DNA from 2 places in the Afipia felis ATCC 53690 genome. Region 2 is predicted to be linked to the other one. Evidence: predicted binding sites of a transcription regulator. Region 2 holds the regulator's gene; the other holds the start of a gene.

Region 1 (15,430 bases), 2.8 Mb from region 2:
GCGAGGAGCTGTTCTGGGACGCGATGAAGCCGCTGCTCGCGCAGACCGCTCAGTAATCTACTCTCACCAGATACAGACCATCCGGCGGCGCGACGGGACCGCACGCCGCGCGGTCGCGCGCATCGAGCGCTTTCCGCATGTCGGCGGCGGTCCATCGCCCGTGCCCGACCCAGACCAGCGAGCCGACCATCGAGCGCACCTGACTGTGCAGGAACGAGCGCGCCGAGGTGACGATATTGACGGCATCACCCTCGCGCACGACATCGAGTTGGTCGAGCGTCTTCTCCGCTGACTTCGCCTGACATTCCGTGTCGCGGAACGTCGTGAAATCGTGCTTGCCGATCAGCACCTGCGCGGCCTCCTGCATCGCCACCACGTCCAGCAGACGCGCCACACGCCACGCGTGCCCGACATCGAGCGCGAGGTTCGCCCGCCGGTTGCTGATGCGATAGATGTAGTGTCGCTTCATTGCCGAGAACCGCGCCTCGAACGTCTCCGGCACGATCTCCGCAGACAGCACGCCGATGGGATGCGGTCGCAGATGCGCGTTCAGCGCGTCGCGCACCCGGTCGGCGCGATAGGTTTTCTCGAGATCAATATGCGCGACCTGGCCGAGCGCATGCACGCCGGCATCGGTGCGACCTGCACCATGAACACGCACGCGGCTACCGGTCATCGCCATCACGGCATCTTCCAGCGCGCCCTGCACTGACGGGCCGTTGTCCTGATACTGCCAGCCACAAAACGGCGTGCCGTCATATTCGATGATGAGTTTGTAGCGCGGCATCAAACCACACTCAGCGGCGGCGCGAGCGGCGTGCCGCGCAGGAAATCCGGCGCGGTCATCGGCTGCTTGCCCGCGCGCTGCACCTGAAGAAGACGGATCGCGCCGCTCCCGCAGGCGATCGTCAGCCGGTCGTCAAGCAACGCGCCCGGCTTGCCCGCCCCTTGCGCGAGTTCGCAACGAAGCACCTTGATGCGGACAGGCGCGCCGTCGATGTCCACCTCGAACCACGCGCCGGGAAATGGCGACAGGCCGTGGACGTGGCGCAGCACCTCGTGCGCGGGCTTCGTCCAGTCGATCTTCGCCTCAGCCTTGCCGATCTTGGCGGCATAAGTGACGCCAGCGTCATCTTGCGGCGTGAGATCGAGACGGCCCTGCTCCAGCGCGGCAATCGCCCGCACCATGAGATCGGCGCCGCGCGGCGCCAGCGCGTCATGCAGATCCTGCGCCGTCATATCGTCAGTGATGAGCAGGCGATCCGTCATCGCGACGTCGCCGGTATCAAGACCGACATCCATCTTCATGACCATGGCACCGGATTCAGCATCGCCGGTCATGATTGCGCGCTGGATCGGCGCAGCGCCTCTCCAGCGCGGTAGCAGCGAGGCATGCAGGTTGAAGCAACCGCGCGGCACGGCGTCGAGAATGTTTGCAGGCAGGATCATGCCGTAGGCGACGACGACGGCAGCCGCGGCATTGTGGGCGCGAAACTCGGCTTCCGCTTCCGGCGTCTTCAGCGTTGAGGGCGTCAATACGGAAAGGCCGAGGTCGCGCGCCGCCTGCTCCACCGGCGTCGGCTGCAGTTTCATGCCGCGCCCGGCAGGCTTCGCCGCGCGGGTATAGACCGCCGCGATGTCATGGCCGTGCGCGTGCAATGCGCGCAGCGTCGGCACCGCGAAGTCCGGCGTGCCCATGAAGATCAGACGAAGCGGCATGGTGCTCGCTGTTACTTGGCCGCGAGCTTCGCGGCCTTGGTGAACTTCTTCATCACGCGGTCGCGCTTGAGCTTGGACAGATAGTCGATGAACAGAACGCCGTTGAGATGGTCGATCTCATGCTGGATGCAGGTGGCATAAAGCCCTTCCGCATCTTCCTCATGCACCTTGCCGTCGAGGTCCATGAAGCGCACGCGCACCGATGCTGCCCGCTCGACTTCCTCGTAATATTCAGGGATCGACAGGCAGCCTTCTTCGTAGACCGAAAGATCGTCCGATTTCGACAGAATTTCCGGGTTGATGAACACGCGCGGCTCGGTCTCACCTTCCTTCTTAGCAAGGTCCATGGTGATAAGCCGCAGCGGCACCGCCACCTGAATGGCGGCAAGGCCGATGCCCGGCGCGTCATACATGGTTTCGAACATATCTTCGGCGAGGGCGCGCACCTCGGGCGTGATTTTTGCGACGGGATCGGAAACAACGCGCAGGCGCTTGTCCGGGATGCTGATGATTTCACGAATGGCCATGCCCGCGATGTAATCGGACTGCCTGCCGGGGTCAAACGGGGATTGAGTCCTCAAAACAACTGTCTTTCCGCTGCGGAAAACCGGTGCATCAAGGAATTATTAACCATAAATGTTCCCCATTCGTTCCTATTCGACAGCGAATCGCGCTACAGTGCGGCGATGAATGAGATTTTGTTTTCCATCGGTGACGTCCCCGTCCGCACTGGTGCAGCCCTGCTTGCCTTCGGCGTGCTGGCGCTTGTGCTGCTTGCAATCATCGCCCTCATCATCTCCCGCTCGGGGAGCAAGAACGCCGCGCTCGCCATGGCACAGGCGATCCGCGCCGACGAACTGGAGGAGCGCTTGAGCGAAGTGCTGCGTACCCAGAACGAAGCCGCGGGCCGCGTGCATGAAATGGGACAGGCGCTCGTCGGGCGGCAGGCAGAGATGGCGCGTGCGGTGAACGAGCGGCTGGATTCGGTGACGCATCGCGTCGGCCAGTCGATGGAGCAGACCACCCGCAACACCATGGACAGTTTGCGCGTGCTGCACGAACGCCTCGGCATCATCGACAGCGCGCACAAGAACCTCACCGACCTCACCACGCAGGTGACGACGCTGCGCGACGTGCTCGCCAACAAGCAGGCGCGTGGCGCGTTCGGCCAGGCGCGCATGGAAGCCATCGTGCAGGACGGCCTGCCGAAGGGCTCGTTCGCGTTCCAGCATACGCTGACCAACAACAAGCGCCCGGACTGCGTAGTGTTTCTGCCCGATCAGCGGCCGCTGTGCATTGACGCCAAATTCCCGCTCGAGGCTGTGACGGCTCTGCGCGAGGCCAAAAGCGACGACGAGCGCAAGTTCGCCTCGCAGCGCCTGCGACAGGACGTGATGAAGCACGTCGCCGACATCGCCGACAAATATCTTGTCCCGGGCGAAACGCAGGACACGGCCTTGATGTTCGTGCCTTCCGAATCCGTCTATGCGGAGATTCATGACGGTTTCGATGACGTGGTGCAAAAGGCCTATCGCGCTCGCGTCGTGCTGGTGTCGCCCTCGCTCTTGATGCTCGCGATTCAAGTGATGCAGCAGATCATGAAGGACGCGCGGATGCGCGACGCGGCGGGCCAGATCCGCACCGAGGTCATGACCATGTCGGACGATCTCGCACGGCTGCGCGAGCGAGTGCTGAAACTGCAAAATCACTTTGGACAGGTGAACGAGGACGTCCGCCAGATCCTGATTTCCGCCGACAAGATCGAGAAGCGTGCAGGCCGCATCGAGGAACTGGATTTCGGCCAGAACGAAGAGGCTCCCGCCAGTTCCGAGAGCGCCCGGGGACCGGACCTGTTTCCGGCTCAACCACGGAAACTGCAGGCGGGCGAATAGCTCCGCAGCCGTCTCCCGGGGAGGCGTGCGAATCTGCTAACACCTCTCCATGACATCTCCCGAGAGCGTCGAGAAAACCTCCATTACCACCCGTGCTTCGTGGCGCGACGCGCTTGCGGTCTATCTGCAGCCGCGCGTGCTGGTCGTGCTGTTCCTCGGCTTCTCGTCCGGCCTGCCGCTGGCGCTGTCGGGCTCGACACTTCTGGTGTGGATGCGCGAAGCCGGTGTCGATCTCAAGACCATCGGGTTGTTCGCGCTGGTCGGCACACCCTACACCATCAAGTTCTTCTGGGCACCGCTGGTCGATGCGCTGCATGTGCCGATCCTGACCCGCCTGCTCGGGCGGCGGCGGGCGTGGCTGATCTTTTCCCAATTGGTGCTGATGATCGCGATCGTGCTGCTGGCCGTGAGCGATCCGACCAAACCGCTTGGCGTCGCGCTCGCAGCACTCTTCGTCGCGGCGGCCTCCGCGACGCAGGACATCGTGATCGACGCCTTCCGTGTCGAAAGCCTGCCGGAAAACGAACAGGCCGCGGGCATGGCCTCCTATGTCGCGGCCTATCGCGTCGGCATGCTGCTCTCGACAGCAGGCGCTCTGTTTCTTGTCAGCGGATTCGAAGCGTTGGGCTTCGTTCGCCATGCCGCATGGCAGTGGGGTTATGTCGCGATGGCGGCGCTCGTCGTCATCGGTATTGTCACGGCGCTCTTTGCGACAGAGCCGGAAGCCTCGCGCAAGGCCGAGGCCAGTACCGAGCGCGCATTCGGGCGCATAGTCCACGCCGCAGCAGGCGCATTCACCGAGTTCGCCCGCTACAAGGATGCGTGGGCCATTCTCGCCTTCGTGGTATTGTTCAAGTTCACCGATGCCTTTTCCGGCACCATGACGGCGCCCTTCGTCATCGATCTCGGCTTCACCCGCAACGATTACGCCGCCATCGTGAAAGGATTGGGCCTCGCCGCCACGCTGCTCGGCGGATTCGCCGGCGGCTTTCTCGCCAGCCGCTACTCGCTTGTCGCAAGCCTGTGGATCGGCGGCATGCTGCAAGCCATCGCCAATCTGTCGTTCTCATGGCTCGCCCTCGTCGGCATCAACCATTATGCCCTGGCGGTTGCCATCACCGCCGAGAATTTCACCAGCGCTGTCGGCACCGTGATCTTCGTCGCCTATCTCTCCGCGCTGTGCCGCAATCCCGCGCACACCGCGACCCAATACGCGCTGCTCACCGCGCTGGCCGCGATCGGCCGCACCTACCTGTCATCGGGTGCGGGCTATGTCGCGGCAGCCACGGGCTGGGCATGGTTCTTCGCGATCTGCATGGTGGTGGCGGTGCCGAGCTTCATGTTGCTGGCGTGGCTGCAGGCGCGCGGACACTTCGAGACGTTGACCGCACCGATGAAACCCTGAGTGTCAGAACAACGTGCGCTGGCGCATTGCCGCCGACAGCGTGCCCTCATCGAGATAGTCGAGTTCGCCGCCAACCGGCACACCATGCGCCAGCCGCGTCACCTTGACGCCGGCGTCCTGCAACAGATCGGTGACGTAATGCGCCGTGGTCTGGCCATCGACCGTGGCATTAAGGGCGAGAATGATCTCCGTCACGTCCGAAGCCTGCGCGCGCGTCACCAGCGCGTCGATGGTGAGATCCTGCGGTCCAATGCCATCGAGCGGTGACAATGTCGCGCCCAGCACATGATAACGGCCCTGCGTCGCATGCGCCCGCTCCAGCGCCCAGAGATCGGCGACATCGGCAACCACGACGATGATCGACGGATCGCGGCGCGGATCGGTGCAGATCGTGCACGGATTCTGCGTGTCGATATTGCCGCAGGTGCTGCACACCTGAATGCGCTCGATCGCGACCTGCAGCGCGCTGGTAAGGGGTGCCATCAGCGCTTCGCGCTTCTTGATGAGATGCAGCGCCGCACGCCGCGCCGAACGCGGGCCAAGGCCCGGCAGCCGCGCCAGCAACTGGATCAGCCGCTCGATCTCGGGTCCGGCAACCGTGGAGGCCATGTCAGCCGAGGCCCAACCCCGGAATGTTGAGGCCGCCGGTGATGGCTTGCATCCGCTCCTGCATCGCCTCTTCCGCCTTGCGGCGCGCGTCGTTCTGGGCTGCGACGAGAAGATCCTCCAGCACCTCGCGCTCCTCGGCCTTCATCAGCGAGGGATCGATAGACACAGACTTCAGTTCCATCTTCGCGGTCATGCGCACGGTGACCATGTTGCCCCCAGCCGAGCCCTCGACCTCGATCAGATCGAGCTGCTCCTGCATTTCCTTCATTTTCGACTGAAGCTGGGCGGCCTGCTTCATCATGCCGAGAAAATCAGCCATTCATTGTCCTTCTCACAATCTCAGAGATCATCATCGTCACCATCGGCGTCGTCCTCGATGGGCATGACCGCCGGCGGCGGCTCCGGCGCGAGACGCCGCACATCAACCACCTGGGTGCCAGGGAACGCCGCCATCACCGCCTGCACGCGCGGATCAGCCTGTACGTCCTCGGTCAGTTTATCCTTTTGCTCCCGCGCCTGCGCGCGCAGCGTCGGCTGGCCTTCCTCGTTGGAGACGATCACCGCCCAGCGGCGGCCGGTCCATTGTTCAAGCTTGCGCTGCAGATCGTTGACCACCGAGCGCGCGGCGCTGCGCTCGAGTGCAATCTCGAGCCTGCCGTCTTCCATGCGCACCAACCGCAGGTCAGCCTCCAGCGCGGCCTTGAGCGCAATATCACGTTTCTCGCTGGCGAGCGCGACGATTTCGGGGTAACTCGACAGCCGCAATGTCGGTGCCGCCTGCGTCGCTGCGACTTCCACGGGTCGCGGTTGCTGCCGAGCCATTGTCTCGTTGCCCGTGCGTGCACCAGCTAAGCCCATCACAGGCGATACAATTCCACGCGGCGCCGCGTTCCGATCAGCTAGCGCGGATGGCACAAGCGAGCGAGGCGCAGCACCCCCGCTGGAAACAGCCGACGACGCAGCCGGTGCACCTCCGCCCTCACCGATCATCTTGATCGCTTCATCCGGCGTCGGCAGGTCCGCGACATAGGCGATGCGGACCAGCACCATTTCGGCGGCGGCCTGTGGGCGCGTGGCATTCTGCACTTCAGCAATGCCCTTGAGCAGCATCTGCCACATCCGCGACAGCACGCGCATCGAGAGCTTGGTGGCGAACTCGCGGCCGCGCGTGCGTTCCGCTTCGCCGAGCGCGACGTTATCCGCCGTCGCGGGCACCACCTTCACGCGTGTGACGAAATTCACGAATTCGGCGAGATCGCTCAGCACCACGACCGGATCGGCGCCGGTGTCGTACTGTTCGCGGAATTCGGCAAAGGCGCTGGCGATGTCGCCCTTGGCAAGATGTTCGAACAGATCGATTACGCGCGTGCGATCGGCGAGGCCGAGCATCTGCCGCACATCTTCGGCACGCACGAGACCCGCCGCATGCGCGATCGCCTGATCGAGCAGCGACAGCGAATCGCGCACCGAGCCTTCGGCCGCGCGCGCGATCAGCCCCAGCGCCTCGGGCTCCGCCTCGACGCCTTCGCGCGTTACGATGTTGCCGAGATGGGACATCAGCACGTCGGCATCGACACGGCGCAGATCGAAGCGCTGGCAGCGCGACAGCACCGTCACCGGCACTTTGCGAATTTCAGTGGTCGCGAACACGAACTTGGCGTGCTCCGGCGGCTCCTCCAGCGTCTTGAGGAAGGCGTTGAACGCCTTCTCCGACAGCATGTGGACTTCGTCGATGATGTAGACCTTGTAGCGCGCGCTCGACGGCGCATAACGCACGCCGTCGGTGATCTGGCGCACGTCGTCGATGCCGGTGTGCGAAGCCGCGTCCATTTCGAGCACGTCGATGTGACGGCTCTCCATGATCGCCTGACAGTGGACGCCGGGCGTCGGCATGGCGATGGTCGGCCCCTTCACCGAGCCATCGGGCAGTTCGTAGTTCAGCGCGCGCGCCAGGATGCGCGCGGTCGTGGTCTTGCCGACGCCGCGCACCCCGGTGAGAATCCAGGCCTGCGGAATGCGTCCGGTCTCGAACGCATTCGAAACGGTGCGGACCATTGCCTCCTGGCCGATCAGATCGTTGAAATTCGAAGGACGATATTTGCGCGCCAGAACGCGGTAGCCGGATGCGCTTGCGGTCCCAGCCGCTCCCGTATCGGCGAGGCCAAGGCCCGCTTGATCGCCCGCACTCAGGCCTGGGAGGTCGGAATCGGGCATCGAACGATCCGCATTGGTTCATCGGGCGCGCCGCTCTGCCACGCGAAACGGCGGGCAGTCGACCAGCATCGCGCCGGCCCCGGCATGAAAAGAGGTAGGAGACTGACGAGCGACCCGATCCGGACCTCGTTAGGGCTGCTTCCTTCCGGACCTGACCCGGTTGGCGAGTGGCTCGTCCACCGCCAATCTCCCGACGCCTATTTGGGGCCAAACCGAAGGGAAAGCAAGCAAGGCATCGGCCGTTTTACCGCTTTACACGGACGCCAGGACACACTCAGGGAGGCACCGGATGCGCATTCCGACGGATACAGGGTTCCCCACGTCCGCGCTTCCGCCTGATAGAGTGGTCACATTGCAGAATCAATTTCGAGGCCCGCATGTCGTCATCGTGGTCGCTTCACCACCAACTCGCAAAGGACACGCTTGAAGTCGGCGACCTGCCGCTGTCTCGCCTCCTCATCATCAAGGATTCCAACTACCCGTGGCTGCTGCTGGTGCCGCGCCGTGCAGGGGCTTCCGACCTGATCGATCTCAATGAGGTCGAACAGGCGCAACTCACCACCGAGATCAATCGTGTCTCGCGTGCGCTGAAGGAGATCACCAAGCCGGACAAGCTCAATGTCGCCGCGCTCGGGAATGTCGTGCCGCAACTGCATGTCCACATCATCGCGCGCCGGACCAGCGACGCCGCGTGGCCGCGACCGGTCTGGGGCTTGGTGGCGGCCGCGCCTTACGATCCGGCGGAGGCCGTAAGATTTACGCAGGCGCTGCGCGAGAAAATCTGGATCACCTGAACCACGCGCTTTGGCGAGATGGCATTCAGCATGCTGGAACCCAGCAGGCGTTCCCGCTGTTTTCCTTGAGCCGTCTTGCCTGATTTGGGGGAACCCATATGACTGCACAGCCTCGACCGGTCGCCCCGAACATTCTCTGTGTCGGCATGCCTGTGCGCGATCTGGTGTTTCGCGTCGAGAGTATTCCCGCGCGGGGCAACAAGATGCGCGCCACGCATTTCACCGAATATAGCGGCGGCAATGCGCTGAACGCCTCCATCGCCATCGCGCGCCTGGGCGGCCGCGTCCTGATGTCGGGCCCCATGGGCCATGTCGGCGAGAAAGCCGCCGAACAGATTTTCGAGGATCTCGCGCGCGAAGGCATCGACGGCAGCGCTATGGTGCAGATGCCGGGTCTCGTGACGCCGATCTCCAACATCATGATCGACCACACCGGCGAGCGGACCATCGTCACCTATCGCGATCCGAAAATGTGGGACGTCACGCTGCCGGACACCAACGAACTGCTGAAGGATTGCGAGGCGGTCCTGACCGAGAACCGTTGTGTTTTCGTGCGCGACCTCTGCTTCGAAGCCAAGCGGCGCGGCATTCCGGTTATCCTCGACGCCGACCGCGCGATGCCGCTGGACGAGCCTCTCCTGCAAGCTTCCACACACATCGTGTTTTCCGCCGAGGCTCTGCACGCGGCCACAGGCGCCGAGGACGGCATCGCCGCGCTGCGGACAATCGCAGCACTGACACCGGCGTTCGTCGGGGTCACCAATGGCGCGGGCGGGATGACCTGGCTCGAAGACGGCAACGTTCGCCACATGGCGGCCTTCCCGATCGCAGCGGTGGATACGCTGGGTGCGGGCGACGTGTTCCACGGCGCCTTCACCATAGCGATCGCGGAAGGCCAACCCCTTGAAGCCGCGGTGCGCTTTTCCGCCGCCGCCGCAGCGCTGAAATGCACCCGGCATGGTGGGGCCTTCGGCTCGCCTCAACGCGTTGAAGTGGAAGAGTTTTTGACCAAATCAGCCATCCCGCACTTCGCCTGACGGAATATTCCGGATTCTGGACTTGTGATTTAGAATATTCTTCTATATGAAGTTTTCATATCCCACTTCATTAGAAGAATGTTTCCAATGTCAGACGCCGACCTCGCACCTGCCGCGCTCGATACACCTCGCCGGCTTGATGCCATCGACCGCAAGATCCTGACCGTGCTGCAGGACGATGCCTCTCTCTCCGTTGCCGAAATCGGCGACCGGGTCGGCCTGTCGTCTACGCCCTGCTGGAAGCGCATCCAGCGGCTCGAAGCCGAAGGCATCATCCTGCGCCGCGTGGCGCTCGTCGATCAGAACAAGATCGGCCTCGGCATCACTGTCTTTGTCTCGGTGGAGAGCGGCGACCATTCCGACGCGTGGCTGAAGAAATTCGCCGGTGCCGTGAAGGCCATGCCCGAAGTGATGGAATTCTACCGGATGGCGGGCGACGTCGATTACATGCTGCGCGTTGTCGTCGCCGACATGCAGAGCTACGACGTGTTCTACAAGAAGCTCATCAGCGCCGTGGCGTTAAAGAACGTCACCTCGCGCTTCGCGATGGAAAAGATCAAATCTGTGACGGCCCTGCCCGTCCCGGCCTTGAATCCGGCCTGATAACAAGCCCGCAATTCCTAGCGAAAACGCGCCGCCTCATCAGCGGCGCGTTTTCTTTTGCGCGCGCTCCATCATTTATTCCGAATAATCGATTTTATATGTTAAAAATACATATATAATGAGTTTGAACGATTGATCGTTACTTGCGATCAGTGGCCGTATTCAAGGAGTTCGGCCAATGTCCACCATCACCTACACCGCCGCCGACGAGGAGAAGTCACGCCCCGCCGCCCGTTTTCAAATCACCGGGATCTGGCCCGGCCTGTTCCTGACGACGCTGGTCGCCTGCGCCGCCTATGGCGTGCACCTCCTGCCCGTTGTCTCGACCTTCAGCCCGCTGATCATCGCGATCCTGCTTGGCATGATCTTCCATAACGTCGTCGGGACGCCTGTGAGCGCCAAGCCAGGCGTGACTTTTTCGCTGCGGCGGGTCCTGCGCTTCGCAATCATCATGCTCGGCCTGCAGCTCACGGCGACGCAGATTGGCGAAGTCGGCGCAACCGGCATCGGCATCATTGCGGTGACGCTGGCTGCAACTTTCCTTTTCACGGGCTGGTTCGGCCGCATGATGGGCATCGACCCCAAGCTCGCCCAGTTGATCGGCGCGGGCACCTCAGTCTGCGGCGCATCGGCCGTGATCGCGACCAACACTGTCACCGACGCGCATGACGAGGATGTCGCCTACGCCGTCGCATGCGTCACGGTGTTCGGCTCGATCGCTATGTTCGCCTATCCAACACTCGGCACCCTGCTGCATCTCGATCCGCGCGCCTACGGCCTGTGGGCAGGCTCTTCCATCCATGAGATCGCCCAGGTGGTGGCGGCAGCCTTCCAGGAAGGCCGTCAGGCCGGCGAGTTCGGCACCATCGCCAAGCTGTCGCGCGTGACACTGCTGGCACCACTGGTCATCGCGCTCGGCGTGGCCGCGGCCCGCCGCAGCAGCGGCACCTCCAGTGCGCGCCCACCGATGCCGTGGTTCGTGCTCGGCTTCATTGCGATGATTGCCCTCAACAGCATCATCACGATACCTCCGGAAGCCAAGTCCGTGATTGTATCGGTTACGACCTTCCTGCTGACCATGGCGCTCGCCGCGATGGGGCTCGAAACCGATATCGGCAAGCTGTACGCTAAGGGGCTTCGCCCGCTGGCAGTCGGCGCGGCGGCATCGATTTTCATTTCCTTGTTCAGCCTGATGCTGATCAAGCTGACGACTTAGGACCATGAATGACGCTGGAGCAGCTTCGTATCTTCGTTGCGGTCGCGGAACAGGAGCATATGACTCGTGCCGCCGGCGTTCTCAATCTCACCCAGTCGGCGACAAGTGCTGCCATCGCAGCACTTGAAGACCGTTATGCGATCAAGCTGTTCGACCGCATCGGCCGCAGCATCAAGCTGACCGATGCGGGGCGGCAATTCGTCATTGAGGCGCGCGCGGTTCTGGCGCGCGCCGCCGCCGCCGAAGCCCTGCTCGCCGATCTCACCGGCCTCACCCGTGGTTCGCTGTCGCTCGCGGCGAGCCAGACCGTCGGCAATTACTGGCTGCCGCCGTTGATCCACCGTTACCGTCAGCGCTATCCCGGTATCAACGTGACGCTGAAGATCGGCAACACCGAACAGGTCACGGCATGGGTGCATAGCGGGCTTGCCGATCTCGGCTTCATCGAAGGCGATGTCGAAGATACAGGCCTGTCTATCACCAATGTTGCGAACGATGAGCTTGCGCTGGTGGTCGCCGCCACTCACCCATGGGCAGCGATGAAGAAGCCGACCGCCGAACAACTCAAGGATGGGAAATGGGTCGTTCGCGAGCCAGGCTCAGGCACGCGCCATGTGCTTGAGACGGTTCTCGCCGGGCTCGGCATCGCCCGCAACGATATCGCCATCGGTCTCGAACTGCCGTCGAACGAATCGGTGCGCGCCGCCGTCGTCGCCGGCGCCGGCGCGACTGTCATCTCGCGCATCGTGGTCGCGAACCTGCTGAATTCAGGTGCGTTGACCGAACTGAAAATCCCGCTGCCATCGCGGCGCTTCTTCCGGCTGCGCCACAAGGAGCATCACGTCACGCAGGCCGAACGCGAGTTCGAGAAGCTGATCGTCGAGAAACCTCAGTAAGCGGCAATCAGATTTTCTGATTGTACTCGCCGACTTCGGGGTGGGTGCGCAGCACGGAATCCATCGCCTCGAACATGTCGCGCATGCGCTGCTCGGAAACCGGACTTTCAACCACGACGACAAGCTCGGGCTTGTTCGATGAAGCGCGAATGAGCCCCCAGCTTCCGTCCTCGCAGGTGACACGCACGCCGTTGACGGTGACGAGATCGCGGATCGGCTGACCGGCAACCTTGTCGCCTTTCGCCTGAGCCGCTTCGAAATGCTTCACCACATCGGCGACGATGCCGTACTTGGCTTCGTCCGCGCAATGCGGCGACATGGTCGGCGACGACCAGGTTTTCGGCAGAGCGTTCTTCAGGTCGGACATCTTCTTGTTGCCCGCACGCTCGAGCATCTCGCAGATCGCGATCGCCGAGACGAGACCGTCGTCGTAACCGCGACCGACTGGCGGGTTGAAGAAGAAGTGGCCGGACTTCTCGAAACCGGCCAGCGCGCCGAGCTCGTGCGTGCGCCGCTTCATGTAGGAATGGCCGGTCTTCCAGTAGCTCGCGTGGACACCTTGCTTCTGCAGCACGGGATCCGTCACGAACAAGCCGGTCGATTTCACATCGACGACGAACTGCGCATTCTTGTGGATCGCCGACATGTCGCGCGCGAGCATCACGCCGACCTTGTCCGCAAAAATTTCCTCGCCAGTGTCATCGACAACGCCACAGCGGTCACCGTCACCATCGAAACCCAAACCGACGTCCGCTTTGTTGGCGAGCACCGCATCGCGAATCGCGTGCAGCATCTCCATGTCTTCCGGATTCGGATTGTACTTCGGGAAGGTGTGATCGAGTTCGACATCGAGCGGGATAACATCGACGCCGAGCTTTTCCAGCACCTGCGGCGCGAACGCACCCGCGGTGCCGTTACCACAGGCGACCACCGCGCGGATGCGGCGCGAGAACGGCTTGCGGTTGGTGAGATCGGCGATATAGCGCGCCGGGAAGTTTTCATGAAATTGGTAGCCGCCCGCCGGCTTCGGCTTGAACGCGGCGTTGAGCACGATCTCCTTCAGCCGCGTCATCTCGTCGGGACCGAAGGTGAGCGGACGGTTCGCGCCCATCTTCACACCAGTCCAGCCATTGTCGTTGTGGGAGGCCGTGACCATCGCCACACAGGGCACGTCGAGATCGAACTGCGCGAAATACGCCATCGGCGTCACCGCGAGCCCGATGTCATGCACCTTGCAACCCGCCGCCAGCAAACCCGAGATCAGCGCGTATTTGATCGAGGCCGAATAGCCGCGGAAGTCGTGCCCAACCACGATCTCCTGCTTCACACCCATCTCGCCGATCATGGTCCCGAGCCCCATGCCGAGCGCCTGAATGCCCATCAGGTTGATCTCTTTGCCGAACAGCCAGCGCGCGTCGTATTCGCGGAAGCCGGTGGCCTTCACCATCGGCTCGGACTCGTAGGCATAGGTGTTGGGCTTCAGCTCAGCTTTCGGCTTCGGAAACATGAAAAGGCCTCGTGGAAAGAACGGTGGCAAGCCATAGCGAGTGCGACGGCCTGAGAAAAGGCGGGACGTAGCTTTTAGGAATGAATTGCGGCAGTTTGACAGCCATACTCCGAACAGATGTCTAACGCATTTTTCTCCTATGACCAGCCATCGACTGCAATACCCCGCCACCCAGCGCAACCGAGACGCCATCCTTGAGGTGCTGCGCAGCGTGTTGCCGCCTTCGGGACTGGTGCTGGAAATCGCGAGCGGCTCGGGCGAGCATGTCGTGCATTTTGCGAGCGCCCTGCCCGGCCTGACGTTCCAGCCCTCCGATCCGGAAGACGCTGCGCGTCTCAGCATTGCCGCATGGACGGCGGAGATGAAGCTTTCCAATATCCGCCCGCCGCTCGCAATCGACGTGCTGCACGAACCATGGCCGATTGCACAGGCCGACGCGATCCTGTGCATCAACATGATCCACATCTCGCCGTGGGAAGCGACGCAGGCGCTGATGCGCAATGCCGGACGCATTTTGCCGCACGGCGCGGCGATCTATCTCTATGGGCCTTACCGGCAGAAGGATGTCGTCACCGCCGAGAGCAACGAGGCGTTCGATGCCGATCTGAAATCACGCAACCCGCAATGGGGACTTCGCCATCTGGACGAGGTCGCAGCACTCGCGCGCGAGGCAGGATTTTCAGGGCCGGAGGTGATGCCGATGCCGGCAAACAATCTTAGCGTGGTGTTTCGACGAACATAAACCGTCGCGCGGTTACTGCTCCAGCACGAGGCTGCCGCTGCTGTATTCGAACCGCTTGAGCTTCGACAGATAAGTCATGCCGAGCAGGTTCTGCTGCAGTGCGCCTTCCGGCATCACCAGCGCATCGACGTCGCGCACCACCACCCCACCGATATCGATGCGACCGATGCGGGTACGAGCGGCCTTTGCCGGACCATTCGCCGTATTCACGTTGGTGGTGTATTCGCTGAGAAACGGACGGATGCCGATCCGCTCGGCATCCTTCTGCGTCAGCGCAATCACGGTTGCGCCGGTATCGACGAGAAAATCGAGATCACGGCCATCGACCCGCGCTTCGGTGCGGAAATGCCCGCTGCGGTCGGAGCGCAGCGACACCCGGCGCACGCCCGCCTGCGCATCAGGCATCGCGGCATAGGCGTTCATCGTCTGGGACTGGGCGTCGGCTTTCGCGGGCAGCGGAAAATCCAGCCGCTCGGCGACCTTGGCCAGGTAACTGCCGGAAGCGGCCATGATGACCGCAACGATCAGGACGGTACGCATTCGCCAACGCCTTTCAACGACATTGCCCGCCAAATCCGCTTCACGCCGATTCGGGCCGGCCGACTCCCTGCCAGAAGGGGTTAACGAAAGCGTCCCCTCGCGGCAGGCTCCCGTCTTGTTTCAACGAATAGGGTAAGCAAAGTCTTAATTTTCGAAGCCGGTACCGCGCTGTTCAGGTTCCACGCGGCTTCACCCGGCGCGTCGGTTCCGCCACAGCCGGGTCCTCCGGCCAGGGATGGCGTGGATAGCGCCCGCG
Region 2 (15,430 bases):
CGCCGGTTTCGCCGAACACCTCACCGGCATTGTCGAACTCGGCGGCTTTAGAAAGGTGCGTGATATCGCCGGTGTGAATGATGAAGGACGGCTTGACCGGCATCGCCTTCACGATGCCTACCGCTTCACGCAAAGTGCCGAGCGCATCGGGATTAGCCGCCTTGTCGAAGCCGATATGGCTATCGCTCATTTGCAGGAACGTGAAGCCGGACGGCTGTGCAGCGCTCGCTTCGCCGATCAGTCCTACGGAATGGGGGATACCCCCGCTGACGGTCCACAGAACGCCGGTCCCCGCCCAGATCATGCACTCAAGGGCGTGACGGCGACCAGGGTCGTGATGGTCATGTGACATGGCAGTCTCCCTGAAAGGGCCCGCACGGGGCGCTGTTCAGGAGACTGGGTGGAGAGCGGATTTATTCGCCCGGTCCGGGAAATTTTTATCGGCTGCTGTCAGCGGCCCTTCGCCAGCGCGTCGAACGCCATCAGCTTCTTAAGAAGTCCCTCGAAGTCCTTGAGGGGCACCATGTTCGGGCCGTCGGATGGCGCATGATCGGGATCGGGATGGGTCTCGATGAAGACGCCCGCGACGCCCACCGCGACTGCGGCTCGCGCCAACACCGGGACAAACTCACGCTCGCCGCCCGATGACGTGCCCTTGCCGCCCGGCTGCTGCACCGAATGGGTCGCATCGAAGATGACCGGCGCACCGGTGGTACGCGCAAGAATCGGCAGCGCGCGCATATCGGAGACGAGTGTGTTGTAGCCGAACGACGCACCGCGCTCCGTCACCAGCACATTGACATTGCCGCCGCTCGTGATCTTGGCGACGACGTTCTGCATATCCCAGGGTGCGAGGAACTGGCCCTTCTTGACGTTGACGACTTTGCCGGTCGCAGCCGCCGCAAGCAGAAGATCGGTCTGGCGGCAGAGAAACGCAGGGATCTGCAACACGTCCACGGCCTGAGCGACGTCCGCGCACTGCTCCGCCTCGTGCACGTCGGTCAATACCGGCAGCTTAAGGCTCTCGCGGATTTCAGCGAATATGGGAAGCGCCTTGGCAAGGCCGATGCCGCGCTCGGCCGACGCACTGGTGCGGTTCGCCTTGTCGAAAGAGGTTTTGTAGATGAGGCCGATCTTGAGCCGCGCTGCGATCTCCTTCAGCGCGCTGGCGACCTCGAGCGCATGCGCGCGGCTTTCCAACTGACATGGGCCTGCGATCACCGCCAGCGGCAGATCGTTGCCGAAGGTGACGTTGCCGGCAGATACGGTTTTCGAGGCTGAAACCAAAAGAATGCTCCGCGTTGAGGCCCCCTTTTGCCGGGAGCACGGGACAAGATCAAGGCGATCGGGAGGCTTTCAATCCGTCAGGCTGCCTGCGTCTGCTCAAAAATCAGCGTCGCACCGAAGGCCGCCTCCGGCGCGATTACCACCCGCCCGACCCGGCGATGGTGAGCGATACCACCCGCATTCAACCGCGTTTCAAGCTGACCGAGATCGCGCACCTCGAGGCGCAGCCCACGCAACTCAGCGCCCTCGCCCGCAACGGTTTCAACCACTCCGAACTGATCACGGAAGCTCAAAACCTCCATGATCTCCAGATCGCCGTGCGGCGTCACCGATTTCACGCCGATGGAATTGGAATGCAGCAGCCGAACGCCAGTGAAGGCGGAGAGGAAAACGTGGTGATCGGTCGGATTATCGGCAACCATCACCACGCCGCCGATGCCGGTCGTTCCATTCTCGTGAACCTGCCGTGACGGATTCCAGAAATTCTGCGGATAATGATGCTGGCAGACCGCAAAGCCCGCATGCGGCGAGAGCCTGTCATGCGCAAATGCCAGCGAGAATGCGACCTTGACCGGCGCGCCGTCCGGCCCTGCACCTTCGCGCTCGAAGTCGAACACCTCGTAGCCGCCGATACCCGCCTCATCAAAAAGCCGTGCATCAGCGCGTGCGTCGGTGCTGGCGAGCAGCACCATGCTCAGCCCTTCATGCGCCCTCAGGAAATCACGATTGAATGCACCGAACGAAAACTGTCCCGGTGCGGGCGGCACGATCTTCTCCGGCTCCCCGACTTCAAGCAGTTCGATGAAGAAGCCAAGAAACTGGATGATGCGGTTATGCGTCCCCCACGGGTGGCGATTGCGGCCACCGACCTGAAAGCCCGCGCGCGCGTAAAAGTCCGCTGCCGCGTCGAGGTCGCGCACAGCATGCACGACATGGTCGAGTCCGCGCGGGCGCGACCATGTCTGCGTCGGCATGACGGGACCAGCGTTCACTTCACCGAGGAGAACGAGGTTGGCACCAGGAACGAACTCGCGATGTTCGCGACGATCTGGCCGTCCTTTTCGGAGTCAGCACGCTCCTTGATCCATTCCGGATCGGATTGAAACGCATTCCACTTCTTCTCGCGATCGGCGAGCGAATCCCATTCCAGCAGATAGGTCAGGTCCTGATTGGATTCACCAACAAGCGTGGTGAAGAAGCCGGCCTGCTTGATGCCGTGCTTTTCCCAGATTTTCGTAGTCGTTTCGCCAAAGCGCTTCACCAGCGCTGGCAGACGGCCCGGCAGACAGCGATACACGCGCAATTCGTAAATGCTCATGAGCAAACCTCGAATTTCAATGGCGGCTTTATAGCGCTCCTCCGGGGGCCTGTCTTTGCCCTACGCGCTCAATTCCTCTCCGCCATTCGTTCACCTTCCGAGAGCTGAGGCAAAACATCAGCCCGCAAACCGATTCGTCGCCAACTTGAGATCGAACGTCTCCCTGTCGTTGAGCCAGCGGATATCCCGGGTGGCCGACATCGCTTGCAGGATGGATGGCGAGACGCCCATCCGTGTCATGTAGTCGAGGATGATGCCCGTCGTCTTCTGGGTGTCGGCGACGATGTCGCGGCCGAAGTCCGCGCTTCTCGGCAATTCAGTCGTGAACTGATGCACACCCAGCGCCGATCCGGGAAAGGCTTCGCGAATTTTGCCGCCGGCATAAACAAGCACACAGGCACTGGCGCAATAGGACGGGCGCAAGCGGCCTGTCGCATCGGCTTTGGCGACCATCGTCGTCAGCCCGCGCGAGCGGATGACATCGCCCATGATGAGGGCCTGATCGACTTGCCCGCCCGGCGACGACAGCACGACGAAATCGCCCTCGCCCAGCTTGGCGTCGTCCAGCTTCTCGCGAAACCAGACCGCAGCCGCGGCGCCGATCTCACCCGAGATGGCGAGCGCGCGATGCGAACGCCCGTTCGCCTCAATCTGAATAACCGACGACGTCAGTGTCGGTGAGAAGTATCGGTCCTTCCAGTAGGCCCACGCCGACGGCGAGGACAGATCCTGCCAGGCGCGACCGCCCCACAGACCGAAGATTAGAACCGCGAACAGGATCGATGACAGCCAGCTGCGGCCGAACCGGCGAGCACGTCGCCCGGGCACCTGGCTGACCGGTGCCTTCGGTTCCACGCCGGAAGCTTCGCCCCACGGCCGCGCAGGTTCATCATGGGGCGGCGGTTTGATTTTGGGAATCTTCATCAGCCCGACACCTCGGCACGGAGGCGTCCGCAACAGGCTCGCCTCGGCGGTAGCCTATCCGGCCCACCGATACCTGTTCAATGGATTGTACTGACGATCAGACCAGACGGCTCTGCGCCGCCGCCGCCGCGATGAAGGAGGAGAACAGCGGATGCGGGTCCAGCGGGCGCGACTTCAATTCGGGATGGAATTGAACGCCGATGAACCACGGGTGGTCTTCGTACTCGACGATCTCGGGCAACACGCCGTCCGGCGACATGCCGGAGAACCGCAGGCCGTGCTGCTCGAGGCGGTCCTTGTAGGCGGTGTTGACCTCGTAGCGATGGCGATGACGTTCGGAAATCTCCAGCGCGTCGCCATAGACCTGCGAGACTCGGCTGCCCTTGCGCAGCGCAGCCGGAAAAGCGCCGAGCCGCATGGTGCCGCCGAGATCGCCCGCCTTGGAGCGCTTCTCAAGTTCGTTGCCGCGCAGCCATTCGGTCATCAGGCCGACAAGCGGCTCCTTGGTCTCGCCGAACTCGGTGGAGTTGGCGTCCTTGATGCCGACGAGATTGCGCGCGGCCTCGATCACCGCCATCTGCATGCCGAAGCAGATGCCGAAATACGGCACGCGGCGCTCACGCGCGAACTGCACTGCCTTGATCTTGCCTTCCGCGCCGCGCTGGCCGAAGCCGCCGGGCACGAGGATGCCGTTGACGTGTTCGAGGAACGGCGCGGGGTCTTCACGCTCGAACACCTCGCTCTCGATCCAGTCGAGATTGACCTTCACCTTATTGGCGATGCCGCCGTGCGACAGCGCCTCGATCAACGATTTGTAAGCGTCCTTCATACCGGTGTACTTGCCGACCACGGCAATCGTCACCTGACCTTCCGGGTTGCGCACCCGCGCATTGATCTCGTGCCAGCGCTGGAGCGCAGGCGGCGGCGCATCCTGAATGCCGAACGCCGCCAGCACTTCGTCGTCGAGACCGGCTGCATGGTAGGCTTCAGGCACCGCGTAGATGTTGTCGACGTCGCGCGCCTCGATCACCGCGCTTTCACGCACGTTGCAGAACAGGCCGAGCTTGCGGCGCTCCCCGTCGGGGATCGGACGATCCGTGCGGCACAGCAGAATGTCGGGCTGGATGCCGATCGAGCGCAGTTCCTTCACCGAATGCTGGGTTGGCTTGGTCTTGAGTTCGCCCGCGCTCGGAATGTAGGGCAAGAGCGTCAGGTGGATGTAGATCACCTCGCCGCGCGGCAGGTCGTTCTTGATCTGGCGGATCGCCTCGAAGAACGGCAGCCCTTCGATGTCACCCACCGTGCCGCCGACCTCGCAGAGCACGAAGTCGTAGCCGTCATTGCCGGTGAGGACGAAATCCTTGATGGCGTTGGTGACGTGCGGGATCACCTGCACGGTCGCGCCGAGATAGTCGCCGCGCCGCTCCTTGGCGAGAATCTCCTGATAGATGCGGCCCGTGGTGATGTTGTCAGCCTTGCACGCCGGACGGCCGGTGAAGCGCTCGTAGTGACCGAGATCGAGGTCGGTCTCCGCGCCATCATCGGTTACGAACACCTCGCCGTGCTGATACGGCGACATCGTGCCGGGATCGACGTTGAGGTAGGGATCGAGTTTGCGAAGGCGGACTTTGTAACCTCGCGACTGCAGGACGGCGCCGAGCGCCGCCGATGCAAGTCCTTTTCCGAGCGAGGAAACCACGCCGCCGGTGATGAATATGTACCGCGCCATGGGAGCCTACCTTTATCGTCACGGGCGAGATTCGCAAAACGAATCGCCCTTCCCCCCGGAAAAAATCATTCCCTGTGGGTTACGTTGAATTTTAAACAAACACAGCCGGTTAGCGACCACCGCTCAGACGCGATGGCAGCACAGCCGGAGATGTGTCCACCGATAGTTCGGGCTGAGATGAACCCTTACTTGGACTGCGGCGCCTGCGGAGCGGCGGGTGCCGCCGGCTCTGCGGGCTTGAGCGAATCCAGGAGGTTCTTTTCCGGTGCCGGCGAGCCCGATTGCGACGCCGGGGTCGTATTGATGAGCGATGCCGGCCGCTGATCGTAACCGGCCAGCCAGGACAGAAACAGGCTGGTGATGAAGAAGCCCGCGGCCAGAATCGCTGTGGTCCGGGTCAGCAGGTTGGTCGTACCCCGGCTCGACATGAAACCGCCGCCACCACCGCCGCCAATGCCGAGGCCGCCGCCTTCGGAGCGCTGCAGGAGCACGACGCCGATCAGGGCCGCGACAATCAGGAGATGAACGACGATAACGACGGTCTGCATAATATCTTTCCGTCACAAACAATCGCGACCGGCCAGCCGGATACGCCAATGTCTGAGGGGTTGAGGTTGGCGCGTCTGTACACGATCAGGGCGCTGAACGCCACCCCGGCGCGCGTGTCCGGCCCTAGTGTGGTGGTTCAGAAGTTCGCTTCATTTTCTCCGCGAATCCCTACAAGCGAACTTCTGAACCTAAACCACACTAGAATCATAGATTTGCTAGTGTCGCGAATCCGAAGTTCGCTCTGGAAGACGCGGCAAGTGAGGCGAACTTCGGATTCGCGACACTAGGTAGGCACGGCCGCGGCGATCGCAAGGAAATCAGCTGCTTTCAGGCTTGCGCCGCCGATCAGGCCGCCATTGACGTCGGTCAGGCGCAGGATTTCGGCAGCGTTGTCGGGTTTCAGCGATCCGCCATAGAGCAGCCGTACACCCTCGCCCTCCCTCTTGAACCTCTCCGTCAGCTTCTCGCGGATAAAGGTATGGATTTGCTCGATATCTCCCGACGTCGGGGTCAGGCCGGTTCCAATTGCCCAGACCGGCTCGTAAGCGACGACGAGATTGGCTGCAGTAGCTCCGTTCGGGATCGAGCCTGCCAGTTGACGGCCCACGACCTCGGCAGCCCGCCCCGCATCGCGCTCGGCGCGGGTTTCGCCGACGCAGACGATGGCAATGAGCCCGGCGCGCCAGGCAGCCTCTGCCTTGGCATGCACGATGGTATCCGTTTCGTGATGGTCGGTGCGGCGTTCCGAATGTCCCACGATCACGTAGGTCGCCCCGGCATCGGCCAGCATCTCGGCTGAAATATCGCCGGTATGGGCCCCGGAGGCGTTGGCGTGGCAGTCCTGCCCTCCTATCGCGACCTTCGATCCGATCATGGCGGCTGCCGCCGGGAAGATCAGCGTCGCGGGCGGGCAGATCAGGAGATCGGCCTTGCTGTAGACTTCGGCCGCACCCTGCCCAATCGCCGCCAGTTCGGCCAGCGACGCCTTGAGGCCGTTCATTTTCCAGTTGCCCGCAATCAGCGGTCGGATGGCTGCCGGCATCATTCCCCCTTCTTTTATGACCCTTTCCGCTACCAGAGGGGCTGCTCCCGCGCCACCCGGTGCCCTGCCTTATCCAGTATTCAGGGCGTGCCCGTCGCATCCGTCCCGGTTGCCCCCGCCGGGGCGGCGTTTTATACGAGGCGGAACAATGCGGTGAGGGCAAATCGGCCCGGTCTGTTCCGCTTCCTCCTACAAATGTGGTGTCATGCTCCGAGGGATACGAAACGTCACGTCGAACCGGGTCGGCAAGTCGATCATGAGCGTGCTGTTCGGCGTGCTCATTGTCAGCTTCGGCATCTGGGGCATTGCCGACATCTTCAAGGGCTCGACGCAGACGACGCTCGCAACGGTCGGCAGCACTGACATCCCGCTGGAACAATTCCGTTCGGCCTATACCGATAAGCTGCAGCAGATCAGCCGTCAGATCCGCCGGCCGCTCACGCCCACACAGGGCCGCGCTTTCGGCATCGATCGTCAGTTGCTGCAGCAGACCATCGCCGAGACGGCACTTGACGAAGAAGCCCGCCGCATGGGTCTGCGAATGTCGGACGCCGAGATCGTCCGTACCATTTCCAGTGATCCGACCTTCGCCGGACAGAACGGGAAATTCGACCCGACGCGCTTCGCGATGGCGATGCGGGAATACGGCTACACCGAACCGCGCTATCTGGCCGAACAGCGCCGCCTCACTCTGCGCCGCGAGTTGATCGGCAGCATCGTCGCGGGCGCCGAGCCGACAAGCACCCAGATCGAGGCACTGAGCCGCTTCCAGAACGAGCAGCGCACCATCGACTACGCCAAGATCGGCCCCGATCAGGCCGGCAAGATCGAAGCGCCGGCACAAGACGCGCTCAACGCCTATTTCGAGGCCCACAAGGCTCAATTCCGCGCGCCGGAATATCGCAAGGTGGTCTACCTCACCCTCTCACCCGACGAACTCGCCAAGAAGGTCGTGGTGTCCGACGACGATGCTCGCAAGGTGTATGACAGCCGGCGCGGCGATTACGTAAAACCGGATCGTCGCCAGGTGCTGCAGATCGCCTTCCAGAGCGAGGACGCGGCCAAGGCCGCGCGCGCGAAGATCGCGGGCGGCATGTCCTTCGAGGACCTCGCCAAGGAAATGAAACTCACATCGGGCGACATCGACCTTGGCCTCGTCAGCGAGAACAGCCTCGGCGATCCGATCATCGCCAAGGCCGCCTTCGCGCTGCCGGTCAACGAGGTCAGCCAGCCCGTCAAGGGAGCGCTCGCCACAGTGCTGCTCAAGGTCACCAAGATCGAGCCCGGCTCGACCGAGGCCTTCGAGAACGTCGCGCCCGCCATCAAGAAGGAGCTCGCCGAGCAGCGCGTCCGCGCCGACTTCGACAAGATGCGCAATGCCATCGAGGACGAGCGCAGCGGCGGGGCCAGCATTCCGGAAGCGGCGCAAAAGAGCGGCCTCGAAGCCGTGACGATCGATGTCGATCGTTCCGGTCGCACACCGGACAACAAGGAAGCCCCGCTGCCGAAGGGCGTCGATCTCATCACGGCGGCGTTCGGCAGCGATGTCGGCGTCGACAACGACCCGCTCACCTTCCCCGGTGGCGAAGTCTGGTTCGACGTACTCGGCACCACGCCCTCACGCGACCGCACGCTCGACGAGGTCAAGGACCAGGTCACCGCCCGCTGGCATGATGAGCAGGTCGCCACGCGCCTGCGCGACAAGGCCAAGGCGCTGGTCGAAAAACTCAACAAGGGCGGCGTATTCGCCACCGAAGTGAAGGCCGCCGGGCTGACGTCGCAGACTTCCGCGCCGTTCAAGCGTGACGACAAGGTCAACGGCCTGCCCGATCTCGTCGTCGATACGGCCTTCCGTACCGCCAAGGGTGCCGCCGCGATGGCGGAGAATACACCCGCCAGCAGCGGCGTCGTGGTGCTGCAGGTCGCCAACGTCACCACGCCGGCGGTCGATCTCAATTCGGACGAGTCCAAAAAGATGAAGGAAGGTCTCGCGCAGAACCTGAGCGACGAACAGATCGGGCAATACATCACCCATCTGGAAACCACCCTCGGCGTGAAGGTGAACGAGAACGCATTCGCGATCGCGACCGGCGCGACCAACAACCAGTGACCGGCCGGGCATGAGCGATTTCAAATCGATCCTCGCGAAACTCGCGGACGGCCAATCGCTCTCGCGCGAGGAGTCGGTTCGCGCGTTCGACTATCTGATGTCCGGTGAGGCTACGCCCTCGCAAATCGGCGGCGCGCTGATGGCGATGCGGGTGCGCGGCGAGACGGTCGACGAGATCACCGGCGCGGTGAGCGCCATGCGCGCGAAGATGCTGCGCGTAACTGCCCCGCCCGACGCGGTAGACGTTGTCGGCACCGGCGGTGACGGCGCCGGCTCTGTCAATGTCTCGACCTGCGCGGCCTTCATCGTCGCAGGCGCGGGCGTCCCCGTCGCCAAGCACGGCAACCGCGCGATGTCGTCGAAGTCCGGCGCGGCCGACGTGCTGGCCTCGCTCGGCGTCAATATCGAACTCACCCCGGAGCAGGTCGGCACCTGCATCGCCAAGGCGGGTATCGGCTTCATGTTCGCGCCTGCGCACCATCCGGCGATTCGCCATGTCGGGCCGACCCGCGTGGAACTGGGCACGCGCACGATCTTCAATCTGCTCGGACCGCTCGCCAATCCGGCGGGCGTCAAGCGGCAGATGATCGGTGTGTTCGCAAAACATTGGGTCGAGCCGGTGGCGCAGGTTCTGAAGAACCTCGGTGCGACCTCGGCCTGGGTTGTGCACGGCTCCGACGGGCTCGACGAGATCACCCTCACCGGCCCGACCTTCGTGACAGAGCTCGCCGATGGCGCGATCCGTTCATTTGAAGTCTCACCTGAAGACGGCGGCCTTGCGAGCGTGAAGAATGCTGATCTCCGCGGCGGCGACGCCACCGCGAACGCGGACGCGCTCGACGCCGTGCTCAAGGGCGTGAAGAACCATTACCGCGACGTCGCTTTGCTCAACGCAGGCGCCGCGCTTGTTGTCGCAGGCAAGGCGAAAGACCTGAAGGAAGGTGTTGCGCTCGGCATCAAGTCGCTCGACAGTGGAGCGGCGGCGGCGAAACTGGCGCAGCTCGTGGCCGTATCCCGTGCTTGAGGAAGACAAATCCTTGTCCGACATTCTGGAAAAGATCGAACGCTACAAGCGCGAGGAAATCGCAACCGCCAAGGCCGCTCGTCCGCAAGCCGAGGTCGAGGCTGCCGCCCGGCGCGCTCCGCCTGCGCGCGGCTTTGCCAAAGCGATCCAGACCACAATCGCGCGTGGCGACTACGCATTGATCGCAGAAATCAAGAAGGCTTCGCCCTCGAAGGGACTGATCCGCGCCGATTTCGATCCGCCCGCGCTCGCAAAGGCATATGAGGCCGGCGGCGCGACCTGCCTCTCGGTGCTGACCGATACGCCTTCCTTCCAGGGTCATCTCGATTTCATGGTGGCCGCGCGCGACGCCGTCTCGCTGCCAGTGCTGCGCAAGGATTTCATGTACGACACCTATCAGGTGATGGAGGCGCGCGCGCATGGCGCCGACTGCATCCTCATCATCATGGCGGCGCTCGACGATGCCTCCGCGCGCGATATCGAGAATGCTGCGTTCGACCTCGGCATGGACGTACTGCTCGAAGTTCACAATCAGGATGAACTTGAACGCGCGCTAAAGCTGCGCTCGCCTCTGCTCGGTATCAACAACCGCAATTTACGCACCTTCGAGACAACGCTCGCGACCAGCGAGACGCTCGCGGCTTCGGTGCCGAAGGACCGCATCATGGTCGGCGAGAGCGGTATCTTTACGCCCGCCGACATCGCCCGACTCGCCAAGGTCGGCATCTCGACCTTCCTCGTCGGCGAAAGCCTGATGCGGCAGGCCGACGTCACCTCCGCTACCCGCACCCTGCTCGCGAAGGCTTCATGAGACGATGAGTAAACCTTCCCTCACCCATATCGACGCCAAGGGCGAAGCGCATATGGTCGATGTGTCGGCGAAGGACGCGACCGAGCGTGTCGCGGTGGCGGAAGGTTTCGTGGTGATGAGCACCGATACGCTCAAGCTCATCGTCGAGGGCAATGCCAAGAAGGGCGACGTGCTCGGCACCGCGCGCGTCGCCGGCATCATGGCGGCGAAACACACCTCCGATCTCATCCCGCTGTGCCACCCGCTCGCGCTTTCCAAAGTTACGCTCGACATCACGCTGGACGACAGGCTGCCCGGCTGCCGCGTCGAGGCGAGCGTCAAGGTAACGGGACCGACCGGCGTGGAGATGGAAGCGCTTACCGCGGTGTCGGTCGCCTGTCTCACCATCTACGACATGATCAAGGCCGTGGAACGCGGCGTTCATATCGAAGGCATCCGCCTTCTCGAAAAGAGCGGCGGCAAGTCGGGCGTCTACAAGCATGAAAAATAAAACGGACGCTTCATCATGGCGTTGATGCCGGTCGCCGACGCACTGAACTCCATTCTCGACGGCATACAGGCCCTTCCCGAAGAAGACGTCGGACTCGACGATGCGCTTCATCGCACCCTGGCTCGTGATATCGCCGCCCTCCGCACCCAGCCGCCCGCAACGATGTCGGCGATGGACGGTTACGCCGTCCGCACCACAGATGCGACCGAAGGCGCGCGCCTCGAGGTGATCGGCGAGAGTGCCGCCGGGCGGCCTTGCGAGAAATCCGTCGGCACAGGTGAGGCTGTCCGCATCTTCACCGGCGGCGTGGTGCCCGATGGCGCCGACACCATCGTCATCCAGGAAGACGTCCAGCGCGAACACAATTCCATCACCTTAGCGGAAGCTGCCCCTCTGCCTCGCCATATCCGCAAGGCCGGCATCGATTTCCATGAAGGCGACATCCTGCTGAAGCGCGGTACCCTCCTCAGCGACCGCGACCTGTCACTCGCCGCCTCAATGAACCACCCCACGCTGCCGGTATACCGCAGGCCGAAGGTCGCTGTTCTCGCCACCGGCGACGAACTGGTGATGCCAGGCTCGCAACCGGGACCCGGACAGATCATCTATTCGAACGCCTATGCGATCCGCGCGCTCATCCGCAACAGCGGCGCCGAGCCGATCGATCTCGGCATCGCGCGCGATACGATGGAAGACACGCGCGCCGCCATCCGCCGCGCAGAAGCTCTCAACGTGGATATCCTCCTCACCACCGGCGGCGCGTCTGTCGGCGAGCACGATCTCGTCAAGCCGTCGTTCGAAGCCGAAGGCATCGACATCAAGTTCTGGAAGATCGCGCTGCGCCCCGGCAAGCCGATGATGCACGGACACAAGGGAGCGATGAGCGTGATCGGCCTGCCCGGCAACCCGTCCTCGTCCTACGTGTGTTCGTTCCTGTTCGTGGTGCCGCTGATCCGCGCGCTCTCGGGCCGCGCGCAGGTCGGACATTGCATCGAGCATGCCATTCTCGGCCATGATCTGCCTGCCAACGATCATCGTCAGGAATATCTTCGCGCGCGGATCGCCATCAACGATGACGGCGTCGCTGTCGCGACCGCCGTGAGCCGTCAGGACAGCTCGCTCCTGAACAACCTGTCCGTCGCGGACGTGCTGTTGATCCGGCCGCCGCATGCGCCCGCCGCACTGGCTGGCGCGCGTTGCGAGATCATCCGCCTGCCCGGTTGACTGCTCGAACCGGCTCAGCGCGTCTTAAGCCCTGCCGACAATCTGCATGTTCGAAAGATCAGGAACGAGCGGACGGCGAGCGGCGGCTTCAATTTCTGCCAGCAACGTCTCGACATCGGACGGCAACGGCTGCCAACCACAGGGACACACCTGTTCATGATGCGAGGCAGAGGTCTGTCGGTAGATTGCGCCTAACGCAGACGCCATCATCCGCATCACTGTCATCGGCTGCAGCGCGGTGCTGTCGAGCGTCCGGCAAAACGTCACCATCAGATGATGATCGATCTCGGTCTGCGTCGGTTCGGATCCGTCCTGATCTGCCATCGGCATCTCCTCTGCATGCTCGTTGCATTGCGCGAAGACGTAGGTGGTTGCGGCAAGGAGCTCAACCGAACATTCCCGTTCTGGAATTAGAAGACATTGAAGTGGCTCAACGAGGCATCGCAGAAAGCGGGGCTCCTGTGAGGAACTCTTCCGGCATCGCCATGCAAGACCCCATGGCCCCCTGCCAGCCTCTCGGCTCATTCCGGCATGATTTCCTAAAAACAGCACGTCTGGATTCATAAGAATTTAACTATTGCAGAACATGTATGGAACATATAGTGTATGTTCATGATTTGTTTCGAGTGAGTCTGGCACTTGTCGTGAACAAGGCGGATGCCAGGAAGCGGGTGAAGATCCGCGGAACATGAGATTGAGGGCTGCGCCGGATGCTGACACGCAAACAATATGAACTGCTGCGCTTCATCAACGAGCGGCTGAAGGAAAGCGGTGTTCCGCCCTCCTTCGACGAAATGAAGGACGCCCTCGACCTGCGGTCGAAATCGGGCATCCACCGCCTTATCACGGCTCTGGAAGAGCGTGGCTTCATCCGCAGGCTCGCCAACCGCGCCCGCGCGATCGAGGTCATCAAGCTGCCGGAGCCCGCCGCCAACAGCGGCGCGCGGCGTGGTTTCACCCCAAGCGTGATCGAAGGCAATCTCGGCAAGGTTCGCAGCACCCCGTCCGGAAACTTCGAGGAGAGCGGCGAGCAGCCTGTCGCGGTCCCAGTGATGGGCCGCATCGCGGCCGGTACCCCGATTGAAGCGCTGCAGACCCGCAGCCACACCATCAGCGTGCCGCCCGACATGCTCGGCTCTGGCGAGCATTACGCGCTGGAAGTGCGCGGCGATTCCATGATGGAAGCCGGTATCCTCGACGGCGACATGGCGTTGATCCAGCGCAATGAGAATGCCGATACTGGCGACATCGTCGTGGCCCTGATCGACGAAGAGGAAGCGACCCTCAAGCGCTTCCGCCGCCGTGGGGCCTCCATTGCGCTGGAGCCGGCCAATGCGGCCTATGAAGTTCGTATCCTGCCGCCGAACCGTGTCCGCATCCAAGGCAAGCTGATCGGACTTTACCGCAAATACTGAGACTACCCTCTAGTCGGCGGCCTCCTGTTCTGCCGCCGGCGGGGTCGCATCGACCGGCTGCCGGGATGGCTTGCGTCCGGTGGCATTGTTGCCGTGCGGGCCTGTAGAGACATCTGGAATGGCGGGCGACCAGGGCCGGTCAATACCAACGGTTTGGCTGGCCGTAATACTGTAGCCCTGCACTGTCTTTCTTAATGTCACTCCGCCCAGTTCGCGCAGCGCATCGCGATGGAACACCTGGGCGGCACAATCGGATGGCACCTGATACGGCGTGATCAGGACTTTCGCTCGCGTGCAATCGTCTGCCAGCGCGTCGGGTTGCCGCGCCAGCGCAATAAGATCGCCCTCCTTGCCCTCGACCACGCATCCCGCCTCATCGCATGCCACGCCCCGCGCGAGACCAGGGTCCGTGATGACGCGCGGATCAGCATCAGCCGCCAGCCACTCGCGCCACAGGAAAGCGTTCTTGGCCGTGTGCATGATGCGCAGGTGGCCATCCTTGCCGCGCACCGCGACACTCGACGCATCGCGCGCGATCAGGATGTCGGGCTCGGTTGCGGCAGCCGCCCACATCACACCACAACCGATCAATCCGGCTCCCGCCCATCGCAACGGCGAACGCAGCAAGCCGAGCACAACAATGCCGCCGCTCATGACGATCAGCGGCCCGATGCCGAAGGCATGAACGCGCCCGAACGCACCGGGCAGCGCCGCTACCCACTGCGACACCGCGATCATCCAGTCGATGCCGACCTCCATCAGGTGCCAGAACAAGGCGTCGAAGCCGAACGGAATGGCCGCGATCCCGAGCAGGCCCGCCGGCATCACCAGCGCGGACACGACCGGCATGGCAGCCAGATTGGCGATGACGCCGTAAGGCGCGATGCGGTGGAAATGGAAGGCTGCATAGGGCGTGGTCGCAAGACCCGCGACAAACGACGCCAGAGCCAGCACCACGAGTTCGCGCCCGCCCCACGCGGCGAAGCGTCCGAGTCGGGTATCATCGTTTGTGCCGAACCATCGCGGCATGCCTATCTGCGCCAGTACGACGAGACCGAGTGTCGCGGCAAAGGACATCTGAAAACTAGGGTGCACGAGCGCCTCGGGCGCCACCAGCAACACCAGCATGGCGGCGAGTGCCAGCGTGCGGAACGTGATCGCGCGGCGATCCGCCATCACCGCAACCAGCACCAGCGCCGTCATATAAAACGAACGCTGCGTCGCGACCTCCGCGCCCGACAGCAATAAGTAAAATAGCGCAGCGATCAGCGCCGCCAACGCTGCCCATTTCTTGATCGTAAACCGCGTGCTCAACGCCGGACTAAGCGCAAGCAGAGCCCGGATCGCGAAGAACACCACGCCCGCGACGACCGCCATGTGATAACCGGAGATCGACAGCACGTGGCCTAATCCGGAAACGAACAAGGCGTCGTTGTTGGAGGTGGAGATCGCGTCGCGCCGGCCGGTGAGGAGCGCGGTCGCGATCGCGCGTTCGTCGCCGCTCAGC

What was found. The regulator LexA, encoded in region 2, represses DNA repair genes until DNA is damaged. The targets are predictions, from matches to a motif close to TGTTCNNNNTGTGTTCNG.
Region 1: a site for LexA is predicted at 2,357-2,374, ahead of HMPREF9697_RS16160 (DNA recombination protein RmuC). Genes of this name have one in related genera too.

The regions. Positions count from the first base shown of each region.
Region 1 covers NZ_KB375270.1:3,372,283-3,387,712, reverse strand. The annotation lists gene HMPREF9697_RS16180 (phosphorylase family protein) at 1-56, shown strand, start outside; gene truA (tRNA pseudouridine(38-40) synthase TruA) at 50-787, opposite strand; gene fmt (methionyl-tRNA formyltransferase) at 787-1,719, opposite strand; gene def (peptide deformylase) at 1,731-2,246, opposite strand; gene HMPREF9697_RS16160 (DNA recombination protein RmuC) at 2,406-3,611, shown strand; gene HMPREF9697_RS16155 (AmpG family muropeptide MFS transporter) at 3,661-5,016, shown strand; gene recR (recombination mediator RecR) at 5,020-5,625, opposite strand; gene HMPREF9697_RS16145 (YbaB/EbfC family nucleoid-associated protein) at 5,627-5,944, opposite strand; gene HMPREF9697_RS16140 (DNA polymerase III subunit gamma/tau) at 5,965-7,839, opposite strand; RNA gene ffs (signal recognition particle sRNA small type) at 7,934-8,030, opposite strand; gene HMPREF9697_RS16135 (HIT domain-containing protein) at 8,217-8,633, shown strand; gene HMPREF9697_RS16130 (PfkB family carbohydrate kinase) at 8,732-9,670, shown strand; gene HMPREF9697_RS16125 (Lrp/AsnC family transcriptional regulator) at 9,758-10,273, shown strand; gene HMPREF9697_RS16120 (YeiH family protein) at 10,452-11,489, shown strand; gene HMPREF9697_RS16115 (LysR family transcriptional regulator) at 11,498-12,385, shown strand; gene HMPREF9697_RS16110 (phosphomannomutase/phosphoglucomutase) at 12,393-13,892, opposite strand; gene HMPREF9697_RS16105 (DUF938 domain-containing protein) at 14,032-14,634, shown strand; gene HMPREF9697_RS16100 (TIGR02281 family clan AA aspartic protease) at 14,647-15,174, opposite strand; gene hrpB (ATP-dependent helicase HrpB) at 15,347-15,430, opposite strand, start outside.
Region 2 covers NZ_KB375270.1:590,570-605,999, reverse strand. The annotation lists gene HMPREF9697_RS03070 (metallophosphoesterase family protein) at 1-352, opposite strand, end outside; gene kdsA (3-deoxy-8-phosphooctulonate synthase) at 451-1,287, opposite strand; gene HMPREF9697_RS03060 (VOC family protein) at 1,365-2,261, opposite strand; gene HMPREF9697_RS03055 (NIPSNAP family protein) at 2,276-2,605, opposite strand; gene HMPREF9697_RS03050 (COG3904 family protein) at 2,723-3,529, opposite strand; gene pyrG (CTP synthase) at 3,627-5,258, opposite strand; gene secG (preprotein translocase subunit SecG) at 5,444-5,806, opposite strand; gene tpiA (triose-phosphate isomerase) at 6,091-6,849, opposite strand; gene HMPREF9697_RS03030 (peptidylprolyl isomerase) at 7,055-8,959, shown strand; gene trpD (anthranilate phosphoribosyltransferase) at 8,970-9,983, shown strand; gene trpC (indole-3-glycerol phosphate synthase TrpC) at 9,997-10,794, shown strand; gene moaC (cyclic pyranopterin monophosphate synthase MoaC) at 10,799-11,284, shown strand; gene HMPREF9697_RS03010 (molybdopterin molybdotransferase MoeA) at 11,300-12,508, shown strand; gene HMPREF9697_RS03005 (hypothetical protein) at 12,533-12,832, opposite strand; gene lexA (transcriptional repressor LexA) at 13,219-13,923, shown strand; gene HMPREF9697_RS02995 (ComEC/Rec2 family competence protein) at 13,933-15,430, opposite strand, start outside.